3 regions of the Anoxynatronum sibiricum genome follow, and region 1 is predicted to be linked to each of the others. Evidence: riboswitches for the same ligand, from Rfam matches in the RefSeq annotation. Region 1 holds a riboswitch; each other region holds the start of a gene.
The links. Region 1 has a riboswitch for S-adenosylmethionine ahead of metK (methionine adenosyltransferase). Riboswitches for the same ligand answer to the same signal wherever they lie in the genome.

Region 1 (9,981 bases):
GGCCAGCCCTACTATACCCGTGACGGTGCTTTCAAACTCAGTGTTGACGGAGAAGAAACTGCGCTGGTCACTTCCGACGGGTATTTTGTCATGTCAGAATTTGATGATCTCATTGTGATTGGTGAAGGGCTGCGGGATCTGTCGGTTTCGGAAATGGGGCTTATCACCGCCATCAATGAAGATGGTGAAATTGAAGAAATTGGCACGCTGAAGATGGCTCGATTCTTGAATCCTCAGGGGTTGGAAGCAAAAGGACAAAATCTGTTTGCCCAGACAGTGGCTTCCGGCGAAGAGATCCCCATGGAAGGGGAAGAGCGTACCAGCCGCATTCGCCAGCGATACCTGGAAACCTCCAATGTACAGGTGGTAGATGAAATGGTGCGCATGATCACCGCCCAGCGCGCTTACGAAATGAGTTCAAAGGCCATTCAGACCTCTGATGAAATGATGGGAATGGCCAATAACCTGCGCCGTTAATCCGGTTGACCGGTGAGGGGCGTTTCTTCTTGAGGGAATGAGGTGATGGAATGACCATTGATGAAACCATGCTGCAAATTCAGCGGCAGCAGCAGCTTCAGGAAAACAGCCGCATTCACCAGGGGGCATCTGGTGCAACGGCAGGAACCCCCGAGGAACAGGAAAAGCTTCGGGAAGCCTGTCGCGAGTTTGAGGCCATCTTCCTGAATATCATGCTGAAGCAAATGCGCAATGGGGTGGAAGAAGGCGGGCTTGTGGAAAAATCCCACGCCAGGGGCATTTTTGAAGAAATGCATGATGAAGAACTGGCCAAGTCCATGGCTCAGGGCCGGGGCATCGGCCTGGCGCAGCAACTGTACCAGCAACTGACAGCCGTGACCGTGGCACCCGTCAAAAAAGACTCCTGATGATTTTTCAGGAGTTTTTATTTTGCCCGCAAAAGTGAGTGGAACAGCACTCCCTGTGGTAGAATAAGACCATAGAGATGAAAGATGGGAGGCGTCAGTATGGATCAATCCACACGAAAGCGATACGAGTTATGGTTAACCAGCCCCGCCATTGACCAAGCCACCCGACGGGAACTGGAAGCCATTGAAGGTGATGAAAAAGAAATTGAAGACCGTTTTTTTCAAGAGCTCACCTTTGGCACCGGTGGTCTTCGGGGCATTCTGGGTGCCGGCACCAACCGGATGAATGTCTACATGGTACGCAAGGCTGCCCAGGGACTGGCCAATTACATTCTCCAGCACGGAGAATCCGCCGCCCGGCGCGGGGTGGTCATCGCCCACGACTGCCGGCACATGTCCCGGGAGTTCTGCCTGGAGGCAGCCTGCGTTTTGGCGGCCAATCATATCACCGCCTATATTTTTGACGACCTGCGCCCCACGCCTCAGTTATCCTTTGCGGTTCGAAACCGTGATGCCATTGCCGGTATCGTGGTTACGGCCAGTCATAATCCGCCGGAGTACAACGGATTCAAGGTATACTGGGAAGACGGCGCCCAAGTGTCCACGGCCATTGCCGATGCCATTACAGCGGCCATTCAGGCCATCGATGGCTTCGAGGCTGTGAAAGTAATCCCACAAGCTGAAGCACGGCAATCGGGTCGGCTTCAGGAGCTGGATGCCTCGATGGATGAAGCTTATTTGGAAGCGGTTCTCAGCCAGAGTCTTCGTCAGGACGCAGTGCAACAGGTGGCAGATACTTTTCAGGTAGTGTATACTCCCCTTCATGGCACAGGCGCCAAACTGGTGCCGGAAGCCTTGAAACGGGCCGGGTTTCGCCGGGTGTTGGTAGAACCTTCCCAAGCGGTGCCTGATCCGGATTTTTCCACGGTGAAATCGCCCAACCCTGAAGAAAAAGCCGCCTTCCAGCTGGCCATCCGCCTGGCGGAAAAAGAGGGAGCCGATCTGATCATTGGTACCGACCCTGACGGTGACCGGGTGGGCGCGTTGGTGAAAGACCGGGAGGGGAACTATGTGGTACTCACCGGCAACCAGACAGGCGCCCTGCTGGTGGATTATATCATCCGCACCCGCCGGGAAAAGGACATGCTGCCGGCAAACAGCCTGGTGGTGAAAACCATCGTTACCAGCGAAATGGGAGCTGTTATTGCCAAAGCCCAGGGGGCCTCAATGGAAAACACCCTGACAGGGTTCAAATACATCGGTGACCGCATCAAACATTATGAAACCACCGGTGAAAAGCAGTTTCTTTTTGGATATGAAGAAAGTTACGGGTATCTCTCCGGCACCTATGCCCGGGATAAGGATGCGGTGGTGGCTGCCCTGCTCATCGCTGAAATGGCGGCGGTGTACGCGGTGGAAGGGCTCAGTCTTTATGAAGGACTGCTCCGGCTCTATGATACCTACGGCTATTTTATGGAAGACCTGGTTTCCATCACCCTCAAGGGGAAGGAAGGCATGGAAAAAATCGATGCCATCATGAACCGGTTTCGCCAGAATCCCCCGGGTTCCCTTGGAGGTACTTCTGTGACAGCGGTGGAAGACTATGAAAACATGGCAGGGTTCCCCTCGGCCAACGTGATTAAAATGATTCTGGGAGAAGCGGGATGGGTGGCGCTTCGACCTTCGGGCACCGAGCCCAAACTGAAGATTTATGCTGGTGTCTGCACCGGCAGTCTGGAAGCTTCCCGACAGCAGCTGGACACCTGGATGGCCGCCATGAACCAGCTGGTCAAATGAGGTGATTCAGCAGGTTTAAGTGCTTCAGATCCACCAAACGAACCATCAATATGACGATTGAATGTCACGAATGTGACAATTATTACAGTTGTGTTAAGGACCCATAACAAACCACCATTTATTAAAAAGAAGTGCTATACTGAGTTTAGTGATCGACCGACGATCATCATCCCCCTTTGTTTCAATAGGGCCTTCTCTTAATGGAAGGCCTGTTGTCTTTTTTGTTATTTTTTGTTATGATAGCAACCATCAACCAGTGAGTTGACCGACGGCAGACCCGCCAGACTCATCTGAGATGACACACTGGCTGTGGCACAGGTGCCACAGTAATTCTGGAGGCGCAAACCCGATGAATGACGCATTTTTCAGTCTGCTCAACCAAATCCTGGTACTCTTTTTCATGATGGCCGCCGGTTATGCCGCCAGAAAAGCCCAGGTATTGAACCAGGAAACCATCAAAGGGATCAGCCTGCTTATTTTACAAGTAACACTACCGTCGCTGATTGTCAGTTCCATGCAGTTTCCCTTCAGCATGGAGCTGCTGCACACCAGCCTGATAATTGTGGGCATTTCCATTGTGACTTATGGGGTCATCATTCTTTTTTCGCGGCTGTATGTACGCCTGGTCAAGGAGGAAGGCCCCAGAGGTGACGTGCTTCAGTTTTTACTTGTCTTTTCCAATGTGGCCTTTATGGGATTCCCCATTGTTTCTGTGTTGTATGGCGATCTGGGTATTTTTTACACCGCCCTGTTCAACATCCCTTTTAATCTGTTGTTGGTGACCCTTGGTGTGGCCATTATGTCCCGCAGTACCGGCCAGAGCAGCGGTCAAATGAACTTCAAAAAAGCCTTTCGAAGCCCGGGGGTCATTGCTGTCCTGCTGGGATTCACTTTTTTTGTGCTGCCGGTGAGTATTCCCGGTCCGCTGCTGGAAAGTTTACAGTTGATCGGGGGAACCACCACGCCCCTCTCCATGATGATCATTGGCGGAATGCTGGCAGATATTCCCTTTCGGTCGGTATTTGGTGACCGGGCGCTTTATCAGGCGACTGTGGTGCGATTGCTGCTCATGCCCCTGATGATGTATCTACCCCTTCGATTTCTGGGATTCACGGGAATTATGCTGGGAATTCCGGTCATTATCATTGCCATGCCGGTGGCAGCCAATGCTGGTGCTTTCGCCCGGCTCTACGATTCCGACTACTACTTTGCCTCAAAGGCAGTGTTTCTCACTACACTGTGCTCCATTCTCACCATTCCCCTCTGGGCATTGTTTCTTTAGACCGATGGCGAGAGAGGGTTGACAGGCGGAAATCCGCTAATCAGCCGGTGTTTCACTGATGGAAGGAACAGATGTTGCGACACTTATTTTGATGAAACTGATGTTGAAAAACAAGGAGGAGGATTCCATGAAAAAAGGCTTGTTGAGCTCCAGACTGAGGCGCTGTTTTGCCGGGTTGCTGGTATTGGTGATGGTACTGTCTTCCCTGGTGACGGCAGCGGCATCTGATGTGACCATGACGCAGGATGACATTGAAACAGTGATTGAAGAAGTGGCCCGGCGCAAAAACATTCCGCCGGTAATCCTGAAGGCCATCGCCTGGAAAGAGAGCCGCAAAACCCAGTTTACAAGTGGGGGTGCCCCTTTTGTCTCCCGGGGAAACCGGGGAATCATGCAGATTAATCAAATTCATACAGGCTTTGATGCCGAACTGATTCTGTATGATGTGGAATACAACATCGAAGCAGGTGCAGACATTTTATTGTCAAAATGGCTGGATCCCCGAACACCGGTGGTGGGCAACCGGGACCCAAACGTGCTGGAGCACTGGTACTTTGCTCTCTGGGCTTACAACGGCTGGTTATCCCGCAACAATCCCAATCTTCATGGAGAGAAGACTTATCAGGACAGCCTCTATGATCTGATACGCACCCGTTACGGGCAGGAAGTTTCCACCGTGGATTGGAGTCATATTCCAGCCAGTGGATTACCCCCGGCAGACCTTCATTTGCCGGAACCGGCGGTTACCCATGAAGGCGGCATTCTGTTCTTTCAGCCCGAAGACCGGGCGCTGGCAGACGCTCGTCAGGAACTGTATGTGCTGGATGGACCCGGCGGCGATGTGCGGTTTACAGTTACCAGGGGTACAGAACTGGTGATTGCCGGTGAAGCACAACTGGCAGACGGGCTTTACTGGTATCGGGTGAATCATCCTGCATCCGGTCAAGTCGGCTGGGTGGCGGCCATTTACCTGAAACCGGCTTTTGTACATGAAGAGGCGACAGATGATGCTCTGTGGAGCCTGTTACTGGAGCCGGAAATGCCTGAACCGCTTCATGATGAAAGTGATCCATTTGGTGAAGCGGACACAGACCATACAGCTGGTGAAGCTGGTGAAGCTGTACTGGAAATTCAAGCCGTTGAAGCGGCGGATACTGTTCAAAGCACTGAAAATGGAGCCTCTGAAAATGGAACTTCTGAAGAACAGGATGACCCCGAGGTTGCAGAAGCGGCGTTGATGAGTTTGACGGAAACCGAGCAGGAAAAAGCGCCAGTGTCAGATAATGGGTTTCATTTTATCGACATGACAGACCACCCTGCCCGTGAAGCAGTGGAAACACTGGCTGCGCTTGGTGTGGTGAGCACCAGCAGTGCAGAATTCCGCCCACACCAGACCATCAGCCGCCAGGAAATCGCTCTGATGCTTCATCGATATTTCCGGCTGGGTGATGCCGGGTTAAACCAGGAGGCGCTGTATCAGCAGTTAGCGGCCTATGAAGACGGGACGGCTGTGGACGCCTGGGCTCAGGATGCCATGGCTCGGGCTGCGGCACTGCGTATCATCACCGGGTATCCCGACGGCACCATTCGTCCCCACGAAGCTGCTACCCGGGAACAGGGAGTGGTGATGGTGGTAAAGGCCATGGAAGATCAGGTGCTGTCGGATCAGCGTTGTGCCAGCGACTACTTTGAAGACGGCAACAGCATTCATGCCTGGGCATTGCCCTCTGTTAACACATTACTGAAAAGTGGTATTTTTGAAGGCTTGGATCACACCGCCTTTCATCCCCAGCAGGAAATGACCCGGGTGGAACTGGCAGTGGTGCTCTACCGCCTACATCAGGCAGCATTATGGGAATAACCGGAAAATAATCGTTGACAAAGCTGTGGGGCAATGCTATACTTTTTTCGTTCAACGACTTGGAAAAAGGGCCTATAGCCCATAACTGCATACCGAAAATCTTGATGTAGACCTTATCAAGAGCGACTGAGGGACAGGCCCGATGAAGTCCGGCAACCATAACCGCTGGTGTATGGTGCTAATTCCTGCAGAACGAAGGTTCTGGAAGATGAGGAGAACGGCGCAGGCCGGAGCGTGAAAGCCTCTTCTTTTTGAAGGGGCTTTTTGATTTATTGAGTTGTGGCAATGCCAGTACCAGCTGATCCATTGGCTGGAGTGACGCACTCGGAAGAAAGAAACGAAAAGAAGAAAACACGAGGAGGAACAATCATGAACAAGCGACTATTTACGTCGGAATCGGTTACAGAAGGACATCCTGATAAAATTTGCGATCAGATTTCCGATGCCATTCTGGACGCAATCCTTGAAAAAGACCCTGCCGGCCGAGTGGCCTGCGAAACCATGGTGACGACGGGAATGGTGATGGTGGCGGGAGAAATCACCACCAGCTGTTATGTGGATATTCCCAAAATTGCCCGGCAGACCATCCGGGAAATTGGCTACACCCGCGCCAAGTACGGTTTTGACTGCGACACCTGCGCTGTGTTGACAGCGATTGATGAACAGTCAGCCGATATTGCCATGGGGGTTGATGAAGCCCTTGAGCATAAATCAGGAGAAATGGAAGATACGCTGGAAGCCATCGGTGCCGGTGACCAGGGAATCATGTTTGGCTTTGCCTGCGACGAAACCCCTGAGTTGATGCCCCTGCCCATTTCACTGGCTCACCAGCTGTCTCGGCGCCTGTCAGAAGTGCGCAAAAACGGCATGCTTACCTATCTGCGGCCTGATGGCAAAACCCAGGTGACGGTGGCCTATGAGGACGACAAACCGGTACGGGTGGACACCATTGTCATTTCCACCCAGCACAGCCCCAACGTAAAGCGGGAAACCATTGAAAAAGACTTGATTGAACATGTGATCAAACCCATCGTTCCCGGCGGTTTCATCGATGAGAACACCCGGTATCTGGTGAATCCCACCGGTCGTTTCGTAGTGGGTGGTCCTCAGGGTGATGCAGGTGTCACCGGTCGCAAAATCATTGTGGACACCTATGGCGGCTACTCCCGCCATGGTGGTGGAGCCTTCTCCGGTAAAGATCCAACAAAGGTAGATCGATCTGCCGCTTATGCTGCCCGCTATGTGGCCAAAAACATTGTGGCTGCAGGTCTGGCAAAGCGGTGCGAAGTGGGCCTGGCCTACGCCATTGGTGTGGCCCGTCCAGTATCCATTCTGGTGGACACCTTCGGTACCGGCACTGTGGGTGACGATGTGCTGGTGAATCTCATCAACAAGCACTTTGATCTGCGCCCTGCGGCCATTATCCGCGATCTCGACCTGCGCAAGCCCATTTACCGGCAAATTGCTGCCTATGGGCACTTTGGCCGAACAGATGTGGCGCTTTCCTGGGAAAAAACAGACAAAGTGGCAGCACTTAAAAAAGATGCTGCTGCTGAGTAACACACCAGCTCCATCAACGTCAGTTTTGATCATCACAAGAGTTGGGCGTTTCGCTATATTTTTATGCGTCAACCTGAATCACAGTTTGCCTGACGACAGACTGTGATTCTTTTTTGTCGAATAAGGCTGGTTTAAGTCTCTGGTCCCGGGGGTATGATTCCATCGATATCATTCGAACATTCACAAGGAGGCATTTCAATGCTGAACAACTTTAACATGCGCTCAAAAATGCTGATTATTTTTGTCGTCACCGGGCTGATTCCCATGCTCATCATTGCCGCGGTGGCCTATCAGCAATCCAGCAGTACCCTTCAGAAAGAAATCTATCTTCAAATGGAACAGTTTGGAGAACTAACCGAGCTCCAGTTTGAAGATTATTTCAGAGAAAAGGAAGTTTACGGAGACGTGCTGGCGAACCTGCCACTGGTGATCAATGCCCTGCAGGTCCATCAATCCACCGATCTGGAGCCTGAGGAGCAGGCAGCAGCCTGGCAGGAAGCCTTTATTGGTTTGGACGGTCTGATGACCGATAATCTACAGCGGTTTCGCCTGGGAGGCTTGTTTGTCACCGATGCCCAGGGCAATTCCTTTTATGCCACTGAACCTTTCAGAGCATCCCTTGAAGGGGTTGATCTCAGCAGCCGGGATTACATACAGGCCTCCATGGGGGGGCGGCAGAACTGGTCGCAGCTGTTTTACTCCGATGTGATTGATGACTACACCATTGTGTTGTCGACGCCCCTGCAGGACCCCCAAACCAACAGGATCATTGGCGCTGTGAACGCACTGATCCCCCTGCCGGCCATCGAAGACATCCTTCACAGCAACATTCATTTGATCGGTGAAACGGGAGATTCCTATCTGGTTGACGCTTCGGGAATGCTGGTTACCAACACCATGCGGGGAGAGTTTGCCCAGAATGCCGCTTTTGTGCGGACGATTCAAACAGACGCCACCAGGCGGCTGGGGGAGGCGCTGGCCGGTGGCGACACTGGTTACAGCGGAGTGGGCAGGTACAATGACTACCTGGGTCAGGGCGTGCTGGGCAGCTACAAGGTGGCTGTGCTTGGTTCCACAGAGGTGGGGATGATCATTGAACTCGATCAGGCGGAAGCAATGGCACCTCTGCAGCGCCTGGTAACCCTGCTGGGTATTCTGGCGGCGGTGGTGGCTGCCATCAGTGTGTTGCTGGCCCTTTACGCCGCCAAAATCATGGCAGACCCCATGAGGGAAATTTCCCAGGCGATTCAACGGGTGGCCAGTTACGATTTCACCATTGCCGAAGATGACCCCCTCCATTTATATGAAAAGCGCAAAGATGAAGTTGGACAAATGGCAACCGGACTAAAAAGCACCCTGGCGACCCTGCGCACCATCATGGGAAAAATCACCGGACAGGCCACGACCATCGGCCAGTCAGCCAGCCAGCTGCTTGATATCGCCAACGACATGGCTGCCGGCAGCGAAGAAATGAGTGCTAAAACCGGCGTGGTGAGTGCCGCCACCGAACAGATCAATGCCAGCATCGGGAGCACCACTGAAGCCACGATGGAAACCAGCCAGAGCATTCAAACCATTGCCTCGGCTGTTGAAGAGATGTCGGCAAACATTCGCAATCTGGCATCGGCTTCTGAAGAAACTTCTGCAGAAGTGAATAATGTGACACAGCTTATCGAAGGCGTCACCGTCGAGATTGATGAAGTCAGCAGTTCAGCCCAGGATGTAAACGAGTCTGTCAACAGTGTGGCCATTGCTGTCAAGGAGATCAATCAGTCATTATCTGAAGTGAGTCATAACTGCGAAAAATCCATGCATATCAGCGACGATGCCGGACGTAAGGCTGCCGACACCAGCAAAGTCATCGAAAAATTAAACCAGTCATCCAAGGCCATTAATAAAATAGTAGGAGTCATCAACGATATCGCAGATCAAACCAACATGCTGGCCCTCAACGCTGCCATTGAAGCGGCAGGAGCAGGTGAAGCCGGCAAGGGATTTGCTGTGGTGGCCAACGAAGTGAAAGAATTGGCTAAACAAACGGCAGAAGCCACCGACGAAATAGGACAGCAGATCGCCTCCATGCAGCAGGATATGGGCAATGCCGTCAGCTCGGTGAAGCTGATCACCGATGTCATCACCCAGGTGCAGGAAATTACCAATGCCATTGCAGCGGCGGTGACCCAGCAAAGTGCCACCACCGGCGAGATTTCCGACACCATTGTGGTGGCAGCGGAAAGGGTGAGTCAGATCACTTCCCGCATCGAAAATATCAGCAGTAATGCTGCTCAGGTGCTCCGCAGCTCCACAGAGGCATCCAAGGGTGTCAACGAAATTGCCCGCTCTTCCTCAGAGCTTTCAGAAGCCTCTGATGAAGTGGCCAGAAGCAGTGAAGCCGCCTCTGAACAGATGACAGATCTGGGACGCTCCACCAGCGAAATTGCCCAGGGAGCACAGGAAATCGGCAATAACATCTTTGAAATTGACGGCGCTGCCGCCGATACCGCCAAGGGTGCCACCGAAACCAGTCAGTCAGCCCAAGACCTGGCAGGCATTGCCCAGGAACTGAATGACATTATGAGTCAGTTTAAAATATAAAG
Region 2 (9,981 bases), on a different contig from region 1:
CCTGGCGGATGGCATTGAACACAAAAAAAGCAAAGAGGGCAGGCAGTTCCCACAGCATGATTTGAACATACTGAAGAGCGTAGACATACACAGCTCCCTGTGCACCCATCATGCGGAGCACCCAGGGAGCCGCCAGGGTTCCCATGAGACTGATTGCCACTGCCATCAGCAGGGCAAAGGTGAGCAGCTGCCCTGCCACTTTCGTTGCCTGTGCAGGGCTGCCAGCGCCACTGAACCTTGAAATTAGCGCTGTGCCGGCAATGTTGACACCCATTCCCAGGGAAAGGGTAAAATAGAGCACAGGGAAAACCAAAATAATAGCTGCCAATTCTGAAGTTCCCAGATAGTTTCCCACCCAGTAAGTATCTGCCAGGCTGTACAGCATCTGTACAAAGTTATTGAACATGAGGGGGAGGGCCATGGTAATGAGAATTTTTGGCAGTGATCCGGATAATATCATGGCCCTTTTATCATTGATTTCCATGAAGTCGCCTGCTTTCCATAATCATCATAACATGAAAACGCCTTCCCCATTATACCATAATACAGACACTTTGGCCTGTGATTGTCTTTCTGCGAAGGACTTTCAACGAAAGTCCCTTCACCAGATTTGACCTTGCATGGTAGAATCAATACAGATGGTATCCTTTCGGGAGCCATACTCGTTGTGTTGGAGGCATGTGTTATGAAAAAAATGGAGAACATTGAAAAAATGCAGCAATTTTCCTGCCAGGCCCGAAAAAAAAGCCACATCATTGGCCTGGTGCCCACCATGGGGGCTCTTCACCAAGGCCATCTGTCTTTAATCCAGGCAGCCCGTCAGGAATGTCATGAAGTGGTGGTGAGTATTTTTGTGAATCCCACCCAGTTTGGCGAAAACGAAGATTACGAACGTTATCCCCGTGATTGGAATCAGGACTGTTCTCTGGCGGCCGCCGCCGGTGCCACGGCTGTCTTTTTGCCAAGTGCGTCAGACATATACCCCCCCGGCTATCAAACCACCCTGCATCTGAGTTCTTTGACCCAACATCTCTGCGGCGCTCATCGCCCCGGTCATTTTGATGCTGTAGCCACTGTTGTCTGCAAGCTGCTGAATATCGTCGCACCTCATCGTGCTTATTTCGGTCAAAAAGATGTTCAACAGCTGCGCGTCATTCAGCAGATGACCGCTGATCTGAACATGAACGTTGGCATTGTCCCCATGCCAACTCTCAGAGAATCAGACGGTCTTGCCATGAGCTCCCGCAACGCTTATCTTTCTCCTTCAGAACGCCTGGCCGCCGGCATCATTTACCAGGCATTGCTGTCAACTGAACAGGCGGCACAGGCTGGTGAAACATCGCCACTGATCCTTCAACAGCTGCTGCTGTCGCATTTGGTCTCCGAACCACTGGTTCATGTGGAATATGCCGCCGTTGCAGATCCTGTCACGCTGACACCCCTTGAACAACAGCAGGCATCCATGCTGCTGGCTGTGGCCGTGCGCATTGGTGATACCCGGTTAATTGACAACTTGCTGATCAATCTCCCCCCATACGCAGACCTTACGAAGTGACTTCTTCTCCCAACAGCTCCCGCTGTTTTTTCTTGCTGAGGGAGCTGACAATCAGCTCATGGGACATGTCAATCATTTGCCGCAGCACTTCACTTGGCACCTGACCGTCCAGATCCACTGAATTCCAATGTTCCTTGTTCATGTAATACCCCGGGCGAATTTCCGGATAAGTGGCTCTCAGATGCTGTCCAAAGGCCGGCTCACATTTCAGCGTGAGGATATGCCGTCCTTCATTGTCATGTCCCAGCATGCCGAACATTTTTCCACCCACCTGGTAACGGTCAACACCCCATTCTTCCTTATAATCTTTTTCTGCAGCCGGCCGGCCCAGACAGTAGGCGTCCAGCCATTCGTATGTTTGTTTCATGATGCGCCTCCTTTTCTCTGTTGATGATTGATCGACACCACAGCGTGCTTACTGATTACCTGCTTCCATTATCCCCTGATTCTCATTTTTCATCAAGGCGTCTTTTCATGCGTGTTCATTTCCGCGACAAAAAAAGTGCCCCCACCAGGGCACTTAGAGGTTGAAGGCAACCAATTTTGTCTGCCATCTGAGAGTACCCTCCTAACAGGGCACCCAATGTGACAAGCAAGGCGCTTTGGGCAAGGTAATGCCTTGCCAGACTTCTTGCTTGTATTAATATTGACAACGGTCGAAGCATGCCATGGCCGGAAGCTTCTTTATGCCGTTAAACTGTTTTGATACATTGTACCAATGCGTCTGCATATGCCTCCGGCTGGAAGAACAGGGCTTCGTGGCTGCCCTGCAGTTCGACCACCGGTGCTTCTCCCAGGCTTTGGAACATGCCCACAAAGGCACCCGGCGGCAGCGACAGATCTTCAGTGCAATATAGCAATACCCGGGGTGTCTCCAGTTGCGCAAAGGCATTCGCTTGAATGGGCGTATCGAAGAGTGCCAGCGGCTGGGGCACCAGGTGGCTGATTAAACGATTCTGCTCTTCTTCTGAAACACCACTGGCCAGTGCTCCCCGAATGAAATCCTCCATTAACGGAATGCTGTGATCCGGTGTCGCCAATGCCATTTGCTTAATTCCCATGGCCATTTCCTGATCGGGGATCATGTCGAACTGACTTTTTCCCTGAGGCAGAATCCAGGCATTGTTAAACACAATTTTGCTGATTTTATCCGCCACCTTCGGTGCAGTCATCTGAATCACATGCCCGGCACTGGAATGTCCCACCAACACCGCCGGCTCTGGCTGTTCCTCCAGTTTTTCCACCAAAGGTTTTAGTGCCTGTTCATAAGTAATGCCTTTTCGATCGTCTTCAGGTCCATTGCCGGCCAGCGTCACCGCTTCTGCCTCATACCCCTTCTCTTTCAGCGCTTTGATCACACCCTCCCAGCAAGAAGCATTGTGCCATGCGCCATGAACCAAAATGATTTTCTCCATGATTATTTCCTCCTTTTTTGTTGATTCCTTTTGACGGTTTTGACAGTTCCTACAAGAACCTGCCGCCCGTCATCAATGATCCCTTTTTCAGTTCAAGCACCATCACATTCACCTGCTGTGTATCGATATCCAGAACCGTCCCCATGGCGGTTGCCACAGATCGCATCACTTTCTGACGCTCTTCCAGCGACTTGCCCTCCAGCCAATAAACCATTGCCAGAGGCTGCCTGCCGCCTTCATGAAACCAGTCCTCCTCCGGGATTTCTTCACCCGTCACCGTCAGTCTCTCCACCGGCCAGTCCATGGCAGCTGCCACCTGAAGAGCCACCTGTCGCAGAACGTGTTTCTCCCGTCCCAGCTTCATCTTCTCCGGTCCCAGCTTCAACTGAATCAGGGGCATGATTTCCACCTCCTTCTCCTGTCAACATTCACCTTGTGTCAGCGTGAAAAATGCAGGAACATCTTCACCCTCATACTGATAAAGGCGTTATAATCCTTTGTTTATATCAGCAATAACTATGCCAACATCATGCGTCTGGGAGCGATCTCTTATTCGGCCTAAAAACAGGGTGGTTTTCCTGCCACAATCAGCCTTGGCACCCATTCATCTTTTCCGCAAAAAAAGAACCCGGGTCACGGATTCATTTTCCTGTTTTCTGATTGTTCCAGATGGGAACAGTTCTATTTTGATTAATGGTTCTTGCTCACATCTTTTCAGCCTTTTTCGCCGGTGTTCCGAATGGGATCAGTGTCAAAAATGGTTACAGCGGTCGCACTCACTTCACACTTCCTCCCTGGTGTCTTTTATTATCCGATACAGGGTGGGTCTGCTGATTCCCAAGCGTCGGGCGGCTTCACTGATGTTTCCATCACTTTCCTTCAGAACCTGCCGGGCCATCTGTCTTTCAAGATGGGTCAACAGCTTTTTCCCGTCGCTGGCAGATGTCCATTGACTGGACCCATGATTCCCAGCTGGTGTCACGCTGCTGGCTTCAGCCCCTCGGTTGAGCCAAGCCGAATGATATCGAATGGTCTCCGGCAAGTCTGCCATCCTGATTTCAGCTGCCTGGCAGGTGATCAGTAGTTGTTCCATCAGATTTTTCAACTGCCGCACGTTTCCCGGCCACGGGTAATGACATAAGCAGGATATGGCTTCTTCTGTCAATCGGGGTATGTCCCGGCCCATTGCCTCCGCCAGACCTTTCAGCAATGTTTCCATCAACAGGGGAATATCTTCCCGCCGGTGCCGGAGTGGTGGTATTGAAATGTCATACCCGCTAATCCGGTAGTAAAAATCTGCCCGCAAAACACCTGCTGCCACAGCCTGTTCCCCCGGTATTTTAGAGGCTGTCATCAGTCTGAAATTCACTGACCTTTCTTCCGTGCCGCCCATGGGCATGATCTTTTTCTCCGCCAGGCAGCGAAGCAGCATGGCCTGAGTAGCGGCTGAAAGACTTTCCACCTCATCCAGAAACAGGGTGCCGCCATGGGCGGCTTCGATGAGACCCGTTTTTCCAGCGGATCGGGCACCGGTAAAAGCACCCCGCTCATAACCGAAAAGAGTGGTTTCCGCCAGTGTTTCCGAAAGCGCCCCACAGTTAATCACAATCAACGGCCCTTTTCTGCGAGCTGACAGCTGGTGAATCACCTGAGCTGCCACTTCTTTTCCCACACCACTTTCACCGGTGAGCATCACCGGCAGTTCTCCCTGGGCAACAGCGGCCACCCTTTCCCTGACAAGCTTCATTTCATGGCTCATTCCCACCAGTTGATTCAGGGGGTTGGGTTTCGCCGGAGTATCAGGAGTGGGTTTCATCAACTCAATGCCCTGCCAGTAGCGGTTTTTATTCCGGTCATACTCCAGCCAGCGCCAATGCTGATATAGATCTGCCACGCACCGCAGAAAGGGCAGTACCATCATCGGCTGATGCATATCCAGGCTGGAGGCCCCCACCGCACCGGCAATGTTTCCCCTGGCGTCCCGTAATGGCGCGGCAGAACAACTGAAGGCATGAAACCAGCTATGGTAGTGCTCACACCCGGCAAGGCGGATGGTGGCCGCCTCTCGCATGGCCAGTGTCACCGCATTGGTGCCGCTGAGATCTTCATTTAACTGTTCCAAAAAAAGGGATGGCACACTCAGTTTTTTCGCCATGGCTTCTGGATATTGGTGATTCAATGCTTCAATAAAGTTTCCCTGATTATCATAGATGGACAGCACTACATGGTTCTCATCTGCAAACCGGCCAATGGCCTCCAGTGTTTCAGCGGGTCGGCGGCGGCTTTTGGTCATCTGCAGGGCAGCGATTTCCTGCCCGGGAACAAATCCAGCCTGGATCCTTCGATTTTCCCAGGGGTCAACACCCCTGTCCCGACAGTTTTTCCAAGAAGTCAAGACTGCCTGTGGCACACTTGGCTGGTGAAGATGCCCCGATCTAATAAACTGTTGCCAGGCAACAGCTGTTTCTTTCAGGTGATTATCTTGAGCCATGGGTATTCCTCCGGTATAGTGACGGTTCTCCATTTGTATTGCTTTGTTCCACTATACCTGTCAGTGGCGGCTTATGTCAATGCAGTGACAATCTTGGATTTTGCCTGAAGCTTCCCATAGACATTTATACGATCCCAAGAAATTCCAATACCCGATTTTTCACCGAAGCTGAAATCGTCCAACAGATGACTGCATCATCGCTGCCAGCTTTGCCAGGTTGTTACCTGCTTCGGCAATTTCTCCCATGGCAGCCGTCTGCTCTTCCACCGAAGCAGAGGCTTCTTCTGTTCCCGCTGCATTCTCCTGTGAAATGGCCGAGAGATTCTCGGCGATCATAACCAGAGATTCTTTCTGCTGCTCCATTTTTTGACTGGATTCATTCAGGGTTTCCACCACCCGTTGCATTTCTGCCAGTGTGGTTGAGATACCCTGAAAACCATTGCGCACTTCGTCCACGTAAGCTGTTTGTTCCCGAGTCTTTTCAGTGGCACTTTGAATGGTTCCCACCGTTTGTTCCATTTTTTGTGTCAGTTCGTCAATGACAGCTGCAATTTCACCGGTGAACTGATTTGACTGTTCTGCCAGTTTTCTGATCTCTTCTGCCACCACTGCAAATCCTCTGCCGGCTTCTCCCGCCCTGGCCGCTTCAATGGCTGCATTCAGTGCAAGGAGATTGGTTTGCTCGGCAATGTTGTGAATCATCTGGCTTGCCTGGCCAATTTTATCCACACTGGCACTTGTTTCGAGAATCATTTCCCTGGCTTCGTCACCCGCCTGACCGCTTTGGTGAGCCTTTTCAACCAGCTGATCTACCTGCAACAGTCCATTTTGCTGCACTTCCAGCGCATCACCGATGGTTCTGTTCATAACGCCCATCATTTGACGATTCTCTTCGATACACTCTCCCAGTATATTGATACTGGTCACACTGCGTTCCGTTTCCTGTGCCTGGTCATCCGCTCCCCGGGCAATATCTTCAATGGTTTTAGCCACTTCGGCTGCTGCAACAGAGGTTTCAGTACCAGCCTCGCCAATATGAACCGACGCTGTGGCAACACTTTCAGATGCTGTTTGGATTTCTGTCATCGAATCGGTGATGGTCTCAAGAAATCGATTCAGATCATGCATCATTTCACCAATTTCATCCTGCGCTTTCACATCGATTCTTTCTGTCAGATTTAGCTGCTCCGAAATCATGCGCAGTGTCGTTCCTGCATTTTTTAACGGCCTGATCACAATCACTTGCAGCAAAATCAAAATCAAGCCCGAAACCACCACCAAATTGATCACCGTCGCCACCACCAGCGACATTTCACCAGTCACCAGATCTCCCACAACATCATCCATTCGCTGAACTACCCGGTTGATGAAGGCTGCTATGGTGGGGCTGATGAGCAATGCCAGAATCACCCCTGTTAAAAATTTAGTTTTGATGCCAATTTTGCGCTTAAATGCACCTCTCGTCTTTGATGCCTGGTTTAACGTCCGACTTTCTCCCTTTTTGCCCATTATTATGCTCCTTTCGTTATTTGCGTTCATCCCGCGGGCCATACCGCCTTATAGTTAGTTCCTATCCAAATCTTCTGTTCTAAAACCTTCTCGAATACGTTAAGCTGGAAACGTCTTCCTCTGTTTCAGAAGATATTTTTCCCAGAAAAATGTTGACAAGTGTTCTCATCCGTATTAGAATGCAAATAAGTTTTTCTTGCAACATCTAAAAACTGAATCGTAAAACTCTTATCCAGAGTGGTGGAGGGACTGGCCCGATGAAACCCGGCAACCGTATCTGATCATTGATCAGGTAAAGGTGCTAATTCCTGCGAAACGTTGTTTCGGAAGATAAGAGAGACAAAACCCCTATGTGTGTTTGGCTCTCTGTCTTTGGCAGAGAGTTTTTTATTGTTCAAAAGGAGGGAGTCGCACTTACAGATTCAAATTGATTGATGTTGTGCATTCAAAATTAAACTCAGGAGGAATAACCCATGAAAAAAATTCAATTAACCCTCATTGCCCTTGCACTGTTACTGTTGCTGGCCGGCTGCGGCAACACCGATGCCGCTGTTACCCCGCTGGACCCTCAGCATCTGACCGTTGGCGTTACTGCAGGTCCCCACGAAGAAATCCTTGAAAAAGTGAAAGAAATTGCCGCCCGCGACGGCGTTGAAATCGACATTCAGGTGTTCACTGAATATGTTATGCCCAATATTGCACTGGCAGAGGGAGAACTGGATATCAACAGTTTCCAGCATCAGCCTTATCTGGACAATTTCAAAAGCGAACGCAACCTTGAATTAGTTGATGTTGCCAGCACCGTCATCTTTCCCATGGGGATTTACGCCGCTGAATACAGCGATGTGAGTCACATTCAGCAGGGAGACCTCATCGGGCTTCCCAACGACCCCACCAATGGTGCCCGGGCGCTGATTCTTTTCGAAAGTGCCGGTCTGATCACCCTGAAAGAAGGCGTTGGCGTCGCTGCCACCGTCAATGACATTGCAGCGAATCCCCTGGATCTCCGATTCATTGAACTGGAAGCTTCTCAGATTCCCCGGCAACTGGATGAACTGGCTGCAGCAGCCATCAATGCCAATTTCGCCATCGAGCACGGCTATGTACCCACCGAAGATACCATTTTCATCGAACCCGGTGATTCTCCATGGGTGAATGTCATCGCTGTGAGAACCGGTCATGAAAATGACGAAGCGGTGAAACGGTTTATTGAGTACTACCATCTGGATGAGGTGCGCCAGTTCATCGGCGAACACTTTCAAGGATCCATTGTCGCTGCCTGGTAAAGGGCAGCGGCAAGATTTAATCCCAAAGAGAAAGGGCTGGTTTTGTTGATTCAACTGCATCAGGTATCCAAAACATTTCAATCGAGCAGTCAGCAGGTGGAAGCCCTTCGGGAAGTCTCCCTTCAGGTGAACCCGGGCGAGATCTATGGCATTATCGGCCACAGTGGTGCCGGAAAAAGCACCCTGATTCGCATTGTCAACCTGCTGGAGAAGCCAACTTCCGGTCACATTGACATAAACGGTGTTGATTTGACCAAGCTTTCCCCACAAAAACTCCGGGAAATCCGGCGTTCTGTGGGCATGATCTTTCAAGGCTTTAACCTGCTGAAAACCGCCACGGTGGAAGAAAACATTGCCCTGCCCCTCCGCCTCACCGGTCTCTCCCACCAGGAAATCAGCCAACGGGTGGAAAAATACCTGGCCGTGGTCGGACTGACAGATAAAAAGCAGGCTTATCCTTCCCAGTTGTCCGGCGGGCAGAAACAGCGGGTAGCCATTGCACGGGCCTTGTCCCACGAGCCGAAAATATTGCTCAGTGATGAAGCCACCAGCGCCCTGGATCCAGAAACCACTGAGTCGATTCTGGATTTACTCCTGAGCATTAACCGGGAGTTTGGCATCACCATTCTCCTGATCACCCACGAAATGAACGTGATTCAGCGGATCTGCGACCGGGTGGCTGTGATGGAAGATGGGCGTATTGTGGAGGAGGGAACCCTGCTGGAAGTCTATTCTGATTCCAGACACCCCACCACGAAAAAATTCATCAACAGCCAGTTCCCCCAAAGTGCCCTGTCACTGCTTCCTGTTGATGAGCAGGATGGCCAGCCGGTACTGGAACTGTCCTTTGTGGGCGCTGTCACCGACCAGCCCGTACTGGCAGAAGTCTCCAAACGGTTTCAGGTTTCTCCCAACATTTTGTCTGGGAATATTGTTCCCCTGAAAAACGCCCACTATGGCAAACTCATTGTGCAGCTGCTGGGAGATCGGGAAGAAACAGCACAGGCTGTGGCCTACATTATTTCCACCGGCGTGAAGGTGGAAGAATTAAAGGGAGGTGAAGCCCATGCAGGCCTTTTATAGCCGTTGGGGAAGCGTCATTTTCAAGGCAACTGTTGAAACCTTTCAAATGGTCACCATCGCCATGTTTTTTGCCGTTCTCATCGGACTGCCGCTGGGCGTCATCCTCACCCTGACGCGAAAGAACGGGAGCCTGGAAAACCGTTGGATCTACCAGGGACTGAACACTCTCATTAACCTGATTCGTTCCATCCCCTTCATCATTCTTCTCTTTTATATCTTGCCCTTTACCAAACTGCTGGTGGGCACCTCCATCGGCGTGAAGGGGGTTATTGTGCCCCTGGTCGTCCACACCGCTCCTTTTGTGGCCCGGCTGATGGAATCAGCCTTGCTGGAAGTGGACCGGGGCGTGGTAGAAGCCTATGAAGCCATGGGAATCAGCACCCCCAAAATCATCTGGCACGTGATCATTCGGGAAGCCCGCCCCGCCATTGCACTGGGACTCACCATGGCCATTATCGCCCTCATCGGTGCCACTGCCATGGCCGGTTTGGTGGGAGCCGGCGGTCTGGGGAACCTGGCCTACAGCTATGGTCACCTGCGTTACGAAGTGTCGGTGATGCACACCACAGTACTTCTGTTGATTGTGCTGGTACAGTGTCTTCAGTCGCTGGGAAACCACTTGGCCGCCCGCCTTCGAAAAGA
Region 3 (9,981 bases), on a different contig from region 1:
GCTCATTGTTCGATCAGCCACCAAAATCACCCGGCAGGTACTGGAAAAAATGGGTTCTGGCGGAAAGCTGCAGCTAATCGTACGCGCAGGTGTCGGTTTAGACAACATTGATCTGGAAGCTGCCCGTGAAATGGGCATCACAGTCAAAAATACACCTTTTTCCAGTATTCAGTCTGTTGCAGAGCTAACACTGGCTCATATGCTCACACTTTCCCGCCATCTTCAGAAATCAAATGTGACCATGCGGCGGGGGGAGTGGCACAAAAAGACATACAAAGGTGTTGAGCTTTCTGGCAGCACTTTGGGAATTATTGGATTTGGACGCATTGGTCGTGATCTGGCTCGAAAAGCACATGCGCTGGGCATGAAGGTGCAATACAACGATGTGATGGGAGAGGCAAAAGATGTAACTCAGTTCATCTTTGTTGATTTTGATACGCTGCTGGCCACCTCTGACTTCATCACCCTTCATGTTCCCAAAATTCCTGGCGAACCTCCAGTTCTTGGAAAACCTGCTTTTGATAAGATCAAACGCGGGGCATATGTCATTAACTGCGCAAGGGGCGGTCTGATTGATGAAAATGCTTTGCTGGAAGCCTTAAACAGTGGAACGATTTCAGGTGCCGGTCTTGATGTTTTTGAAAAGGAACCCCCTACAAATGAAGCACTCTTAACCCATGAAAACGTCTCTCTTTCTCCTCATATTGGTGCTTCTACCATAGAAGCCCAAGAACGAATTGGTGACGAGCTGGTATCCATTTTTACCGAATTTTGCGAGGGGAGATAAATCTATGCTTATTCAGCCATTTCGTGCAATTCGCCCGGCAGCTGCTATTGCCCGGGAAGCATCTTGTTTGCCATATGATGTCATGAATAGAGCCGAAGCTCTCAAAATGGCCGATGGCAATCCACATTCTTTTCTTCATGTTATTCGTTCAGAAATCGATCTTGACCCCATGGTGGATGCTTATGACAGGGCAGTTTACCAGAAAGCCGCTGAAAATTTACAGTACTTGATCCAAAAGGGCACATTAATTCAAGATGATCAGCCGGCCTTTTACCTTTATCAGCAAACCATGGCCGGCCGAAGTCAATTGGGAATTGCAGCCTGCTTCTCCATTGATGACTATGTCAATGACCGCATTAAGAAGCACGAACTCACTCGGCCTGAAAAAGAAAATGACCGCATCCGTCATTTTGATGCTTGTGATGCCCATACAGAACCAGTATTTCTGACACATCGTAGTAATGCTTCTCTAACCGGCTTTTTACAAGAACTCACTATGAAAGAGCCGCCAGAATACGATTTTACAACTGAAGACGGCATCGGTCATTCTTTGTGGATTGTTAATGATTCCTCAGATGTAGAACGAATTCAGACAATTTTCAACGAAGAAATTCCGTCTCTCTACATCGCTGATGGCCACCACCGCAGTGCTTCTTCTGCCAAAATAGGCATGCAGCGCAGAGCGCAACAAAAAGACCTGGATGCCAATGATCCAAGTCAATTTTTCATGGCTGTCAGTTTTCCTCAGGAAGATCTTCTGATTATGGAATATAATCGGGTAGTTAAGGATCTTAATGCTTTATCGCCGGAAGAACTGATCATCCGACTTGAAGCTCATTTTGAATGTCAGCCGGTAAATGAGGCTTATCAGCCTCAGGAAAAGCACACTTTTGGAATGCTCATTGACAATCAGTGGTATGCATTGAAGGCTAAACCCCATACGTATGATGCTGAAGACGTCATATCGCAACTAGATGTCAGTATACTTCAAAATTGGCTTTTACAACCTATTTTGGGCATCTCAGACCCTCGCACCGACCAACGCATTGACTTTGTCGGCGGCATTCGCGGAATCGGAGAGCTTGAAAAGCGGGTTCAGACAGATATGTCATTGGCATTTTCCCTTTTCCCAACCACTATTGAGGATTTGCTTCAGGTGGCTGATGAACAGAAAATTATGCCCCCAAAATCAACTTGGTTTGAGCCCAAATTACGTAGTGGCCTGTTTGTGCACTCCCTGAAACAATCTGCCAGAAAATAGTCTGCCAGATTTCTTCGAACATCTCTTTTAAAAGACGGTATCTTCTCCCTGTCACCAGCCAGCCCACTGCACGACCCAAAAACGTGCAATGGTTGGCTGGTGATATTTTCTTAAGGAAGTGTAATGATACAGCTTTATCTGAACTTCATAGACCACATATCCCTCCGTTTCAAGTCGATGCTGTTCTTCAGGTAACTGACCAAGACTTAGCGTTGCAACTCCATTATGGGAAAAAGGCTGACGGGGAAGATTTCCCGTCACATTGTTGCGCACGTGAACAAACAAATCGTATGGTCCTTTTTGAAATCCGTCGATGACAAGCTGAATTTGGGGATCAACAATAATCTGCACATGATCCTCATGGAAACCACTAAAAAGTGTGAAAACATGATTATCGGCATAAACGTGTATATTATCACGGATCAATACAGCATCATTTAAATCCGCCCGACCCAGCTCCGTTTCGATGAAGTTCTGAACCAGTGGTTTTTCAACACCCTCCCACCAGCTCCATTTGGGAAAATCACCATATACCCATGCAAAGTCCTCTGCAAAGTTTTCGCTCAACCGTGCTCCCCAAGGTACCCGTTCATCCACTGGAACCGGGTATCCATAAAGATTGGCATAGGTCTCTTTAATACTGTTCTTCTGGTTCTCATAACCATCTCTTCCAAAAATCAGATACCCGACTTCATGGCCCACTTCGTGGGCCAGCAATTTGAGAATGTCTGATACATCTTCAAAAAGATTAAATACCAAAATCTGTCCGTTGGCGTGTACTGCTCCATATTCATCATTGGCGCCATTAATGAAGAAGATTTCTTTTCCATCATAAACCATCTCAGGTGCAGGAAGTCCATCAAGAAAACCATGAATCACGGCTTCATCATAAGCCGTAAAAAGATCCATTATTTCCACGGCTGCTTTTTCAATACCGCCCTGAAGGTTTAAGTGTTCCAACTGAAAAAATGCATAAGTGTATTCGAGTGGATAGTAGTTTTCCCACCCTGACTCTAAGTCACCTGACAAGCTGTCTTTTAATAAGCAACGCCGGGCATTGGTTGCAATGAACAAACTGTTTATCGCATCAGTCTCTTCTGGGGAATAAAGGCGGTAATGTGGATGTCGTTTTTGCATCTCATTGATCACATTCTGTTGATACCGCTGCAACTGGTGGGTTTCGAGATATAGCTTTACTCTTCTCCCTTGGGTATCTGGCAAGCTGTGTAACTGTTGAAAGTAAGTCTGATCCGACTGGAACCAGGCACGATCAAACGCTTCCGGTTCTCTCGTATTCATACAAGCATACCCCATGTTAAAGAGGTTTGAATGTTGGTGACGTTGTTTCTCAAGTTTTCTTTCCAGTGAATCCTCTGCCTGAAAACCAAATGACGACATCCATCGCGCCTGTACCGGTGACATTTGCTGCGTCCACCAGTCCCAAGCCGTAGGAATACCGGCCAGTGCCTGATCATCAACCTTCTCGATTTCTCCTGAGAGAAAAACACAGCCAGTACCAATAAATAAAATCATCAATAATGTGATTCCAAATTGAAACCGTTTCGTGATTATCGGTTGCCGGTTCCGGGTTGCGGCCATGCATAATCGCTGCTGTTGATCGAGCGGTTTTTTTTTCACGCCTATGACTCCTTTATACAGTTTGACTATACCATTGTATTGTCTGGACCTTTCGGGTACTTCTCTATCCTATAGCATAGCACAGGAATCACAAGAACCAAAAGAATATCTTATGAGACGATGCGAGATGTCAGGTAATCGCATCTAATGACAGCATCACCACATTGACGGTTTTATCCGATCTGATTTAAATCAAATGGCGTCTCCTGATAAACATAATAGTTCAGCCAGTTTGCAAAGAGAAGATTGGCATGTCCACGCCAGGTGACAAGCGGTGTTTTTAAAGGATCATCTTCCGGAAAATAATTCACCGGTACGTCAATGGAAAAACCCGCTTTCATGTCACGATCATATTCCGCCTTCAAGGTTAATGGATCATACTCTGAATGACCTGTGACAAAAATGTTTTTCCCATCCCGCGTTGCCGCCATATACACGCCTGCTTCAGGTGAAGTGGCCAGAATGTCAAGCCCCGGCACTGCTTCCAGATCTTCTGCCCGCACTTCTGTGTGACGGGAATGTGGCGCCTGAAACAAGTCGTCAAATCCTCTCAGCAATTTCACGTGGGGTTGATGTACCTGATGACTGAATACCCCGAACAGTTTTGCTGAAAGTGGATATTTGGGCACTCCATAATAGTGATACAGCGCTGCCTGTGCAGCCCAGCAAATAAACAGGGTGGAGAAGACATGCGTCTTTTTCCACTCCAGAATCTGCTGAAGTTCTTTCCAGTAATTTACTTGTTCAAAGGGTATCTGTTCCACGGGGGCTCCGGTAATAATCAATCCGTCAAACTTCTCGTGACGCACTTCCTCAAATGTTTTATAAAAGGTGGTTAAATGATGCTGCGGTGTATTTTTAGAATCATGGGTTGCCGGGTGAAGCAATACCACATCTACCTGAAGAGCTGTGTTTCCCAATAATCGAAGCAGCTGGGTTTCGGTGGCTGTTTTAGTGGGCATCAGGTTGAGAATGGCTATTTTAAGCGGGCGAATATCTTGATGATATGCCCTGCTCTCCTTCATGACAAAGATGTTTTCTCCAGCCAAGATTTCTGCGGCAGGCAATGTATCTGGAATTTTAACCGGCATCACTCACTACCTCCCTGCCTGTTGTAACGCCTGTTGCAAGTCGGCAATCAGGTCGTCCGCATCTTCCAATCCCACCGATACCCTTACCATGTCAGGGCGAATCCCTGCTTCAAGTTGCTGTTGTTCTGATAATTGTGCATGGGTGGTACTGGCTGGGTGAATCACCAGCGACTTGGCATCGGCCACATTTGCCAGTAATGAGAAAATATTCAAAGAATCGATGAAGGTTTTGCCCGCCTGTAAACCACCTTTGATACCAAAGGTGAAAATGGAGCCTACACCTTTGGGAAAGTCTCTTTTTGCCAGCACTTGATAAGGACTGTCTGCCAGTTCAGGATAGTTTACCCAACTCACCTGAGGATGATTTTCAAGAAATTCAATGATTCTTCGTGTATTGCTCACATGACGTTCCACGCGAAGCGAAAGAGTTTCAATCCCCTGAAGAAAAAGAAATGCATTAAAAGGACTGAGAGCTGCACCAGTGTCTCTGAGTAACTGCACCCGCACTTTAACGATGAAGGCCGCAGGACCAAATGTCTCTGTATAACGAATCCCATGATATGTGGGATCTGGTTGCGTCAGTCCTGGAAACTTACCGCTGGCTTCCCAGTCAAAAGTGCCACCGTCAACAATGAGTCCGCCTATGCTGGTACCATGGCCGCCTATAAACTTGGTGGCTGAATGCACCACAATATCAGCACCGTGCTTAAAGGGCTGGTAGAGGTAGGGGGTGGCAAAGGTATTGTCGATGATCACCGGAATGCCATTTTCGTGGGCAATGGCAGCGACCGCTTCCACATCGATGAGATTGATATTGGGGTTGCCAATGGTTTCGATGAAAACGGCCTTGGTTTTCTTGTTAATGGCCTTTCGAAAATTTTCCGGATCATCAGAGTTAACAAATGTAGTGGTAATGCCGTATTTAGGAAGTTGGGCGTCCAATAGTGTGTAAGTGCCCCCATAGAGGGTATTGGATGCAACAATTTCATCTCCCGTGCCGGCAATGTTCAGAATGGCATAAGTCACAGCTGCAGAGCCGGAAGCAACAGCCAGTGCCGCCACTCCACCTTCCAGGGCTGCAATTCGTTTTTCAAGCACGTCGCAGGTGGGGTTCATGATGCGTGTATAGATATTGCCGGCTTCCTCCAGAGAAAATAACCGGGCGGCATGATCAGTATCCTGAAAAACATAAGAGGTGGTTTGATAAATGGGTACTGCCCTGCTTCCAGTAGCTGGGTCAGGCTCTTGTCCTGCGTGGATTTGCAATGTGTCGAACTTCAGGTTGGCTGTTGTCATGTTCATCTCTCCTTTTGTGTTCTTGAGAGGGCAATAAAAAAACCTCTTGAAAGGTGCATCAAGAGGTTCGATGGTTGCTCATCTCTCATCTCTTAGGTTCACACCTACAGGAATTAGCACCGTGCAGCTTTGCTGCCGGTTGCCGGGCTTCATCGGGCCAGTCCCTCCGCCTGCTCTTTATAAGAGTTAACTTATTAAATTGGAACAATACTAACATAGATTTATTTCGATGTCAAGAAGAACATCGCATTTTTTAGCAAGGCGGAATGATTCTGCCTTGGACTCTATGAAAAAAGTGACTCCCATTTCCCCTGACGCTTGATTGCCATTAAATCATCGCATCCACCAATGAAATTTCCATCAACAAATATTTGTGGTACTGTGCCGCTTCCTGTCTTTTTCTTCAACTCCTGCAATGCTTCATCATCTCCATCAATAACGATTTTCTCATAGGCAATTCCCTCTCGATCAAGCAACTGCATGGCACGAATGCAATAAGGACAATATGTCCAGCAATAAACTTCTACTTTTTTCATTTCATCTTCTCCTTCTGTCTTCATTTTAATTTAGCTAAAGAAATCATTTGTTTGGTAGCGGGAAAACCGAATGACTGAAACTTTGAAAAACACATTTTGCGGAAGGATGCTGTCTGTTGAATGCTGCTCATGGCTTCAGCAGTGGTATGTTTGTTTGAATATAGGGTCGCCGTATACCGCCCGGTCTGAAATTATAAAAGATAGCGCGCTCGGTATAGTTGAGGATCATGGGCATTAAATCACTTCCCGTCAATCTCAGGCTTCCGGTGGCGCAGCTTCGCTCACCAAAAAGATTCACATGATCAGGACGCAGTGATGGACCACAGAACATGATGGGAACTGCATCACCCGCATGAATCATTTCACCTGAGCTTGGTGTTGTATGATCCCCGGTAACGATGAGCAGGTGCCGTTTTTCCCGGGCTGCTTTGACCAGGTTCTCTAACTGAACATCAATTTCTTCCAATACCCTCACTTTTTCATGGGGATTTTTGGTGTGGGCTGCTTCATCTGGTTTTTTGGTGTGTACATGCACATAGTCTGCCGAGGCTGACAAGGCTCTTTCAATGGCTTCCCCCATGGAGTGGTATGATTCGCAGGGCATATTAAACAAGGCTGCGATGCCTTCCATGAGGGTGCTTTGTGCCAGCATCAATCCCTTTAAGCCATTCTGAATTTCAAAAGATGGGATGGAGGGCTTCATGCCACACCACTTGGTTAACAGCATGGTGGCCGGCTGCTGATGATGGGTGCGTCGCTTCTGATTCACCGGATGCTCATTTAAAGCTTGGTACATGAATGCCAGATACTGATTCAGTGCTTGCGAGGTGGCTTCTGCACCCGGGTCAGTGGTTTCAAAGGGGACCACTGCCATCACAGGCCGATGAGGATAAAAGGGATCGCTGTCGGAAATATTGCCGTTGATTCCCGTTTTTTTGATTTTCAGGACTCCATGAGGCAGCTGTCCCCGCTGCCAGGTAAAGGTATACCCATTCACCTTTTCTGGCAGTTTGGAAGCCAATATGTCGGACTCTTCCGCTGACAAAGCTGCCACATTTCTCTCCAGAATTTCATAGCAGTCTTCTCTGGCTTCCACCCAAGCCCAGGTGGTAACCAGGTATATGGTATCCTCTTCAAGGGAATCTCCCATGGTGAGGGCATGCAGCACTCCTCTGTCAGGAAAGTCTTTCATATCGTAGCCCAGCATCACAAAATGTGCTGCTTCAGTTCCCAGAGGCACCCCTTGGCGCCATGGAATCATCATGCCGGTTTCAGCCAGTTGGCAGAGAGCATCCAAATGGGGCGTATGCGCTGCCTCCAAAGGGGTTTTTCCATCTAACGCAGGATGCGGTCTGTCACCTAATCCGTCAAGTAACAGCATGATCGTTTTCACAGAATCCCCTCCAATGTGAGCCTTTCAATGACAACTTCTTTCATTTCTGCCAGATTTGCCTGGGGACTTTCCAGCAACAGGTGTCCCAGATTTTGGCAAACCGGTTCCAGAAATGTTTCAAGGTACGAAGGAATGAGCTGCTCATTGATGAGCGACTCGCCGCGTTTGTTTCTGTCATTGCCACTGAACAGGCATTGTGGCTGCGCTTTGCCTTCCTCCCATTGCCATTGGATCAGCGCCTCAATCTCTTTGCCGTTGGTCACCTGTCGCAGCGGAATCAGCAGATCCACTCCAAAATGGGCCATGATTCGTTGGTAGCTGTCCAAACAAATGCTCAGCTGATTGGCTTTCAATCTGCCATCGTGACTTTCCCGCTCACCTGAAATCACCCTCCCGCCCAGCCTTTTGGCCAGAGGCATACGCATCAAATGAAAATAGGCATGACACCCGATACACGGTGTGTAAAACCCAAAATGTTGCTGCAGGATAGCAACAAAGCTGCTGTTTAATACTTGCCACAGGGCCTGATTGCTGAGGTACATCAGAGGTCCGATGGACACCTTTCCCTGATAGCGTGTCATAACCTGCTGGCGAAGCAAGTTCACATTGGCTTCCAGCACCTCCACCGAGCCGTACTCCACTGGTGCAAAAGTGACCACGGGAAGAATGGAAGTGATTACGCCGTCCTCCAACACTTTCAGGATAGCCGCCACTGAATCCCTGCCGGCAAATTCACCAATCACCGTATCTGGCGGGCATTGTTGAATCACCTGCCGCCACTCGTCAGCAGAGCTGTTCTGTCGTATGATCATGTCCCACACCTCACTGTTCCAGGTCAACTGAAATGATTAAACCCCTTTTTGAATGCTTCATCACCTTTGTTTTATTACCCAAATGAAACCAAAATGCACCAAGCTGCCTTCCTTTTTCTGGAAGGCAGCTTGGTTTAAGGTTTCTGATTTTCAAATGAGTCGATGTCACTTCATTGGATGCCAATGATTTTACCGACCCAGCTTTTCCCTCAAGAAGCGGCGGGCCATCATAGCATATTCAAGGGGGTCCGCTTTCGCCGGGTCCTGTTCCGCCTCAACTACTATCCAGCCGTCATAGCTGCTGTTTTTAATCAGATCGAAAATACCGTCCCAGTTCACCATATCGCCATCTCCGGGGACGGTGAACATGCCATTTTTAACCCCCTGAAGAAAGCTCATGTCCTGTTCCTTGACCGTCTCATACACATGTCGCCGAACATCTTTCACATGAATGTGAGCCACTCGGTCAAGATGCTTTTCCAGCACTGCAACCGGGTCTTCCCCCGCCAACGTCAGGTGTCCTGTATCAAAGAGAAGGAACACCGTCTCAGGATCAGTCATTTCCATCAATTGGTCAATTTCTTCCTTTGTTTCGACACCAGTACCGGCATGAGGATGAAAACAAAGTTTCATGCCCTTTGCATGGGCCATTCTGCCCAGTTCATTCAGGCCCTCAGCCAGATTTTTAAATTGGCGTTCGTCAAGAATGACCTGGTTTTTGAACAGCGGGATGGACTCATCGCCATGAATGGTCACACCACATTCCCCTGCACCCACCACCCGGGCGCCCAACCCGTAAGTGTAGTCCAAGTGATTTTGAAATCGCCGAAAAGTGTCTTCATTGTTGAAAACGGTAAACTCCGTACTGAACCACATGTTGCAAATGGTGATCCCTCGGAGATCGATGGCTTTTTTAATGACTTCGAACTCCTTGGGGTATTTAATACCACCTTCGCTGCCAGTGTAACCCGACAACGCCATTTCGCTGAGACACTGCTGGTAGGTCAGTTCTCCCCCCAAACTGGGCAAATCATCATTAGACCAGTTAATCGGTGCACAACCGTATTGTATTTTCACAAAATACCCCTCCACCTATTGAAAGACTCGCCTCACTATGATCAGCTTCCTATTCAAGTCAAACGTGTTGCAGTAAAATGTGCCGTTCTT

Region 2: another riboswitch for S-adenosylmethionine. It lies ahead of AAIG11_RS08455 (MetQ/NlpA family ABC transporter substrate-binding protein); the one in region 1 lies ahead of metK (methionine adenosyltransferase).
Region 3: another riboswitch for S-adenosylmethionine. It lies ahead of AAIG11_RS11485 (O-acetylhomoserine aminocarboxypropyltransferase/cysteine synthase family protein); the one in region 1 lies ahead of metK (methionine adenosyltransferase).

Annotation. Positions count from the first base shown of each region.
Region 1 is NZ_JBCITM010000009.1:71,628-81,608, reverse strand. It holds gene flgG (flagellar basal-body rod protein FlgG) at 1-477, shown strand, start outside; gene AAIG11_RS10170 (rod-binding protein) at 528-884, shown strand; gene AAIG11_RS10165 (phospho-sugar mutase) at 984-2,681, shown strand; gene AAIG11_RS10160 (AEC family transporter) at 3,031-3,963, shown strand; gene AAIG11_RS10155 (S-layer homology domain-containing protein) at 4,091-5,824, shown strand; SAM riboswitch class I at 5,935-6,039, shown strand; gene metK (methionine adenosyltransferase) at 6,194-7,384, shown strand; gene AAIG11_RS10145 (methyl-accepting chemotaxis protein) at 7,583-9,979, shown strand.
Region 2 is NZ_JBCITM010000007.1:49,959-59,939, forward strand. It holds gene AAIG11_RS08420 (MATE family efflux transporter) at 1-484, opposite strand, end outside; gene panC (pantoate--beta-alanine ligase) at 686-1,555, shown strand; gene AAIG11_RS08430 (MmcQ/YjbR family DNA-binding protein) at 1,545-1,922, opposite strand; gene AAIG11_RS08435 (alpha/beta fold hydrolase) at 2,248-2,970, opposite strand; gene AAIG11_RS08440 (tautomerase family protein) at 3,020-3,370, opposite strand; gene AAIG11_RS08445 (sigma-54 interaction domain-containing protein) at 3,752-5,461, opposite strand; gene AAIG11_RS08450 (methyl-accepting chemotaxis protein) at 5,621-6,970, opposite strand; SAM riboswitch class I at 7,196-7,307, shown strand; gene AAIG11_RS08455 (MetQ/NlpA family ABC transporter substrate-binding protein) at 7,444-8,256, shown strand; gene AAIG11_RS08460 (methionine ABC transporter ATP-binding protein) at 8,299-9,339, shown strand; gene AAIG11_RS08465 (methionine ABC transporter permease) at 9,323-9,981, shown strand, end outside.
Region 3 is NZ_JBCITM010000011.1:89,208-99,188, forward strand. It holds gene AAIG11_RS11465 (D-2-hydroxyacid dehydrogenase) at 1-787, shown strand, start outside; gene AAIG11_RS11470 (DUF1015 domain-containing protein) at 792-2,048, shown strand; gene AAIG11_RS11475 (hypothetical protein) at 2,100-3,686, opposite strand; gene metA (homoserine O-acetyltransferase MetA) at 3,860-4,777, opposite strand; gene AAIG11_RS11485 (O-acetylhomoserine aminocarboxypropyltransferase/cysteine synthase family protein) at 4,784-6,073, opposite strand; SAM riboswitch class I at 6,156-6,259, opposite strand; gene grxC (glutaredoxin 3) at 6,358-6,609, opposite strand; gene AAIG11_RS11495 (BPG-independent phosphoglycerate mutase family protein) at 6,737-8,002, opposite strand; gene AAIG11_RS11500 (hypothetical protein) at 7,999-8,814, opposite strand; gene iolE (myo-inosose-2 dehydratase) at 9,004-9,891, opposite strand.